One region of the Nocardioides sp. NPDC004968 genome, then DNA from elsewhere that is predicted to be linked to it. Evidence: riboswitches for the same ligand, from Rfam matches in the RefSeq annotation. Region 1 holds a riboswitch; the other holds the start of a gene.
The links. Region 1 has a riboswitch for glycine ahead of gcvT (glycine cleavage system aminomethyltransferase GcvT). Riboswitches for the same ligand answer to the same signal wherever they lie in the genome.
Positions count from the first base shown of each region.

Region 2: linked by a shared signal. The riboswitch ahead of gcvP (aminomethyl-transferring glycine dehydrogenase) and the one ahead of gcvT (glycine cleavage system aminomethyltransferase GcvT) in region 1 are both predicted to bind glycine.

Region 1 is NZ_JBEXJF010000020.1:55,444-58,844, forward strand. Features, by position in the region: gene ABZU72_RS18395 (hypothetical protein) at 1-674, shown strand, start outside; gene ABZU72_RS18400 (GTP-binding protein) at 645-1,682, opposite strand; glycine riboswitch at 1,762-1,857, shown strand; gene gcvT (glycine cleavage system aminomethyltransferase GcvT) at 2,018-3,121, shown strand; gene gcvH (glycine cleavage system protein GcvH) at 3,130-3,401, shown strand, end outside.
Region 2 is NZ_JBEXJF010000024.1:75,009-78,409, reverse strand. Features, by position in the region: gene gcvP (aminomethyl-transferring glycine dehydrogenase) at 1-1,247, opposite strand, end outside; glycine riboswitch at 1,325-1,415, opposite strand; gene ABZU72_RS20125 (MerR family transcriptional regulator) at 1,498-2,115, opposite strand; gene ABZU72_RS20120 (bifunctional nuclease family protein) at 2,292-2,759, opposite strand; gene ABZU72_RS20115 (MerR family transcriptional regulator) at 2,823-3,401, opposite strand, start outside.

The DNA.
Region 1 (3,401 bases):
AGGCTCGCTACCGGCTCGTCCAAGGTGCGCTCGAGCTGCGGATCGAGGTCGACCAGTTCGACTGGAGACCCGAGGACGCGCCCCTGAGGGTCTCGAACCTGCAGACCGGCGCGTACTCCGGTCCGGTCGGCTCCGTACGCGGAACACACCGTCACCGGGAGGACGGACTCCTGGTTCGGACCGAGACGCCGCAACGGCTCCTGTTCGCGCCTGCTCGGGGTCGCGTCGACGTGACCGTCGCCGCGACCCGGGACGACGGCTGCATGCTCGCGGCATGGCTGGTCGGCACCGAGCATCTCTCCGGTGAGGATTCCGGAGAGATCTGCATCTTCGAGATCGATGCGGACGCGATCGGCGCGACCACGGTGGCCCGTTCCGGGGTCAAGGCGCACCATGACCCACGCCTGACCACCGACATGGCAGAGGTCACCGTCCCGTTCGACGCGACCCGGGCCCACACCTGGACGGCGATCTGGGACGGGCAGGAGACCGTCATCGGCTGCGAAGGCCTCGTCGTACGACGTCTTCCCCAGGCTCCGACCTATCCGCTGTTCCTGATGATCGACCTCTTCGAGATCGGGCCGCCCACCGGATCCCACCCGAAGACGGCGACCGTCCACCGGGTCCGAGGATGGACCTCGGTGTCAGAGGCTGACGCGGACCAGCTGGCGTAGCCGGCGAAGACCCTCGGTGCTCGGTCGTTCGGCCGGGGCGAGGGCGTCCGCGAGGCGCTCCTGGACGGGATCGGTCTCGAGATCCAGGCCGATGGCCACGAGCTCGCTCGTCGCGTCTTGTGTCCCTCTGGCTGCGGCGACATGGGCGCTGCGTCCGACCAGGTTCACGTGGTAGGTGCGCGGCCCCTGGCCGGTCGCGACGGCGACGGTCCCCTTGACCCGGTACGCCGTCGCCGGCGGCTCCTCGAGCAGGTCGACCAGCCGAGCCGGCTCGATGGTGCCTCGCGTCGTCACGGTGACCGCCCGGGCATGCTGATGGGCTTCGTGCGAGACGGCCGCCTCGCGCAGCAGCGCCGCGATCGGCAGCTCGTCGGGCGGGTCCTCGGGCACCGCGGCGTCGTAGACGAGCCGCGGGTCGATGCGGCCACCCACCGCGTACGCCACATGGACCTCGGGGTTGTGCTCCCGCACGCGCTGCTCGATGCGCGCGAGGACCTCTGCTCGCTCGACAGCCGGCACCAGGTCCGTCTTGTTGACCACGACCAGGGAGGCGGCCGCGAACCGGACCGGCGCCGGGCCCCGGCCGTCGTCGAGAGTGTCGAAGTACGCCGAGGCGTCGACGACCTCGATGAGCCCACCGCGGCGTACCCGCTCGACACCGCTGAACCGGACCAGCCGGGCCAGCGTCCCGGGCTCGGCGATCCCGCTGGCCTCGACGATGACGACGTCGAGGGCGAGCCGCGGGTGGGTCAGCTTCTCGAGGGCATCGTCGAGACCGCCCGCGTCGGGCAGGCAGCACAGGCAGCCGCCGGCGATCGAGGCCGGCTCGTCGACCTGCCCGGTGACGAGGCCGGCGTCGACGTTGATGTCGCCGAAGTCGTTGACGACCACGCCCACCCGCGCGCCGGGCTGGCGCAGCAGATGGTTGAGCAGCGTGGTCTTGCCCGACCCGAGATGGCCGGTGAGGATGACCACGGGGACCCGGGTGCTGGCGCTGGTCGGTGGCATCGGGCCATCGTAGGTCGTCAGATCTTGACGGCCGAGGTGGGCAGACCTAGGTTTGCCGCACAACTTCACATCCGCCACTTGAACCGCAGCGGGAGAGTCCTTGCCCATCCCGGGTGAGGCGCCGAAGGAGCAAACCTCCCCAGAATCTCTCAGGCCCACTGACCGCTGTGGTGAGGCGACCTCTGGAAAGACAGGATCCGCTGGATCCTGCACCCACGGTGCAAATCGCCCCTTCGGGGCGGTGAAGCTCTCAGGTAGCGATGACAGAGCGGGGAGGTCACCCGTCCACGGGTGCCGCGGCTGTCGGCACCCATCAGCAGGGAGCCTCCCGCACAATGACCTCACCCGTCCCTACCCCTCTGCATGAGATCCACCAGGCGCTCGGTGCTTCGTTCACCGACTTCGCCGGCTGGAACATGCCGGTCCGCTACGGCTCGGAGACCGCCGAGCACAATGCCGTACGCACCACCGCGGGCCTCTTCGACCTGTCCCACATGGGCGAGATCGAGGTGACCGGCCCCGAGGCGGGACGCGCCCTCGACCGCGCCCTGGTCGGTCGGCCGTCGAAGATCGGCCTCGGCCGCGCCCGCTACTCGATGATCTGCGCCGAGGACGGCGGCATCATCGACGACCTGGTCGTCTACCGGCTCGAGCAGGAGCGCTACCTGGTCGTGGCCAACGCGAGCAACGTCCATGTGGTCGCTCCGGCTCTGGTCGAGCGGGCCGAGGGGTACGACGCCGTGGGCCGCGACGCCTCCGCGGAGTGGGCGCTGATCGCGGTCCAGGGACCCGCCTCGGCGGCGATCGTCGCGGCTCTGACCGACCTGGACGTCCCGTCCCTGAAGTACTACGCCATCGACGCAGGCACGGTCGCCGGGGTCGAGGTCCTGCTCGCCCGCACCGGCTACACCGGCGAGGACGGCTTCGAGATCTACTGCGCGCCCTCGTCGGCCGCTGCTGTCTGGGAGGCGATCACCGAGGCCGGTACGCCGCACGGGCTGGTTCCCGCCGGCCTCGCCTGCCGCGACACCCTCCGCCTCGAGGCCGGCATGCCGCTCTACGGTCACGAGCTGAACCGCGACACGACGCCCTTCGAGGCCGGCCTCGGCCGGGTCGTCTCCTTCGACAAGCCCGACGGCTTCGTCGGCGATGCCGCCCTGGCCGTACGCCGCGACGAGGGCCCGCGCAGCGTGCTCGTCGGCCTGGTCGCCGCCGGGCGCCGCTCTCCGCGCGCCGGCTACGCCATCGTGGATCCGGCCACCGGCGACGAGATCGGCACCGTCACCAGCGGCTCCCCGTCGCCGACTCTCGGACGCCCGATCGCGATGGCGTACGTCAGGCCTGACCTCGCCGCCGCCGGCACCAAGGTCCACGTCGACGTGCGCGGCAGTCGCGAGGACGCCGAGATCGTCGACCTTCCCTTCTACTCCAAGAAATGAGCACCGCCATGAGCAACCCGACCAACCTGTCGTACACCGCCGAGCACGAGTGGATCGAGACCCGCGGCGATGTCGCGCGCGTCGGCGTCACCGCCTTCGCCACCGAGGCGCTGGGCGACATCGTCTTCGTCGAGCTGCCCGAGGTGGGCAGCAAGATCACCGGGGGAGAGAGCTGCGGTGAGCTGGAGTCGACGAAGTCCGTCAGCGACCTTTTCGCGCCCGCCGACGGCGAGATCCTCGAGATCAACTCGGCCGTCGTCGAGGATCCTGCGCTGATCAA
Region 2 (3,401 bases), on a different contig from region 1:
AGACGAAGATGTACGCCGAAACGACGCGCCGCGGTGACGACATCGGCCGCCCTGCCGGGGACGGTGACACCCAGCGTGTCGAAGAACGTCTCCGAGACCAGCGGGAGCCCGGCCGACTTGAGCGCGGCGGCCAGGACGGCGGCGTAGCGGTGGGTGCGGGTCGCGATCGTCCGCAGCCCGGCGGGGCCGTGGTAGACGGCGTACATGGAAGCGCCGACGGCCAGCAGCACCTGCGCGGTGCAGATGTTGGAGGTCGCCTTCTCCCGGCGGATGTGCTGCTCGCGGGTCTGAAGAGCGAGACGGTACGCAGGCCGCCCCTCGGCATCGACGGAGACGCCGACGAGACGACCGGGCAGGTGCCGCTCGATCCCCTCGTGGACAGCCATGTAGCCGGCGTGCGGGCCGCCGTAGAAGAGCGGGATGCCGAAGCGCTGCGTCGAGCCGACGACGACGTCGGCGCCGAGGGTGCCGGGCGCCTCCAGGACGGTGAGAGCGAGCAGGTCCGCGGCCACGACGGCCAGCGCACCCCGCTCATGGGCCGCGTCGATGACCGACTTGAGGTCGGGCACGCGACCGGAGGCGCCGGGGTACTGCACCAGCACGCCGATCGCGTCACCCTCGGGCAGACCCTGCGAGAGGTCGGCCACGACGACCTCGAGGCCCATCGCCTCGGCGCGCACCTTCACGACCTCGATCGACTGCGGCAGGGCGTCGGCGTCGATGACGAACGGACCGGATCCCTTGCGGTTGGCCCGGTGGACCAGCGCCAGCGCCTCGGCGGCCGCGGTGCCCTCGTCCAGGAGCGAGGAGTTGGCGACCGGGAGGCCGGTCAGGTCGCCGACCATGGTCTGGAAGTTGATGAGCGCCTCGAGGCGGCCCTGGGAGATCTCGGGCTGGTAGGGCGTGTAGGCGGTGTACCAGCTCGGGTCCTCGAGCACGTTGCGACGGATCACCGGCGGTGTCACGGTGGCGTGGTAGCCGAGCCCGATCATCGCCTCGCCGGGCTTGTTGGAGGCGGCGATCTCCCGCGCCAGCGACGCGACCTGCGCCTCGCTCAGCGCGGCCGGCAGGTCCAGCGACTCGACCGAGCGGATCCCGGCCGGGACGGCGGCGTCCATCATCGCTGCTACCGAGTCGTACCCGAGCCGCGCGAGCATGGTCGCCTCGTCGGCGGCCGAGAGTCCGACGTGGCGCTCCACGAACGGGGAGGCGGCGTCGAGCTCGGACAGAGTGGGCGTGTCGGACACAAGGGCTCCTGAGGGCATCTAAGACAACTCGTACGCCCTCCCCCTCTGTCACCGCACCTGCGCCGCTTCAGAGTTGCCTGGTCCGCACAGTCGTGGATGCCTGAGAGTTTCCGGGGAGGAATTGCCCCTTCGGCGCCCCTTCGAGAGGAGCTCTCCCGTGCGGGATGGTCAGCACCACCAGCATAAACGACTCGACCCCGAGCCCCCGCCTCAGCGGGGTCTCGGGGTCGAGTGTTACGTGAGGTTTACTTCACCCGGCGTTGCGCGCCGCGCGGCGGGCGGAGAGCTCGTCAGACATGGGGGCGACCTGCTCGCCGTCGTCGGCCGCACGCTCGCTGGGGAGCTCGGAGAGGGTGCCCTCGATCTCGCGCCACACGCCACCGATGGCGATGCCGAAGACGCCCTGCCCGCCCTGGAGCAGGTCGATGACCTCGTCGTTGCTGGTGCACTCGTAGACCGAGGCGCCGTCGCTCATCAGGGTCACGCGGGTCAGGTCGTCGGTGCCCCGCTCACGCAGGTGCTGCACGGCAGCGCGGATCTGCTGCAGCGAGATGCCTGCGTCGAGGAGTCGCTTGATGACCTTGAGGATCAGGATGTCGCGGAAGGAGTAGAGCCGCTGGGTGCCGGAGCCGGTGGCCCCGCGCACACTCGGCTCGACGAGCCCGGTGCGGGCCCAGTAGTCGAGCTGGCGGTAGCTGATCCCGGCCGCGTTGCAGGCCGTCGGGCCGCGGTAACCGGTGTCGCTGGGCAGGGTCGAGACATCGTCGGTGAAGAGAAGGCCCTGCTCGTCAGCCTGCTCCGCCGCGCGTTGCGCGTCGTCGGCGCCGTGGCCGGGCTTCTGTTCGTGGTCGAACACGATGTCCTCCATCGTCTACTCCGTTGTGCGTAACTCCACTCGGGGAATGAACGGCTGCGGCGGGGGGACCACATCGTTGGAGTTACAACAGAGACAACTACAAGGTAAGCGTCGCAAGGGCCCTGGTCAAAGAACCCCTCCGGCGTGTCGCCGGGCCTAACCCTCAGGTTGAACCTGAGGGTTTCCGGTCAATGGGACTCGAAGTCCTCGGGCGTGATCTCGTCGAGGAACTCCCGGAACTTCTCGATCTCGTCCTCCTGCTCGGCCGGGACAGCGAGCCCCGCCTCGTCGAGGACATCGTCGGAGACCACGATCTTGGTCCCCGTACGCAGCGCCAGCGCGATCGAGTCCGAGGGCCGCGCGCTCACCTCGACGCCCGAGGCGAAGACCAGGTTGGCGTAGAAGACACGGTCGGTGACCGAGGTGATCTGCACCTCGGTCAACTCGTTGCCGGTCGCCTCCAGCACGTCCTTGAGCAGGTCGTGGGTCAGCGGCCGCGGCGGCACCACGCCCTGCTGGGCGAAAGCGATCGCGGTCGCCTCCACCGCGCCGATCCAGATGGGCAGGTATCGCTCACCCGCAACCTCGCGCAACAGCACGATCGGCTGGTTGGAGGGCATCTCCACTCGGACTCCGAGCACATCGACCTCGCGCATGCATCCACCCTACCCGCCTCCGGGTCGCGACAGCAGCCCGGTTGACCGGCGATATGAACCGAGTCAGCGGTCGCGCAGTCCCGACTTCACCAAGGTGGCGTGCAGACGGACCGCCAAGGAGGCGATCTCGCTGCCGATCTCCTCGGCCCGGCCCTGGGCTCCGGCGTTCCCGGGGCGCCGCAGCGGCGCCACGATCTGCTCGATGAGACCGACCTCGCGGTCGGCGGCGGCCTTCATTCCGCGCAGATGACGAGGCTCGATGCCGAACTCGGCCAGCTCCTTGGCCGTGCGCGCGATCGCGAGAGCGTCGGTGTCGTAGTGGCCGCTGCGCAGCGGCACCACCAGCGCCATCTTCTCCAGCTCGGTCAGCAGCGCGTCGTCGACCTCGGCCACCTTGAGGAGCTCGCGCCGCGAGATCCGCATGTTGTCCGTACGCCGGAAGGACTCCGCCCCCGGCGCGCCGCTGGGCGTCAGGGCCACCGTCGGGACCGTGGGCACCGTCGCCTCGATCGCCGGCGGCTCGAGGCCCCGGTCGATCGCGTCGAGGTGCTCGCCGATGACCTTGAGCGGCAGGTAGTGGTCGCGCTGCATTCTCAGGACATAGCGCAGCCGCTCGACATCGCGGCGGGAGAACTTGCGGTA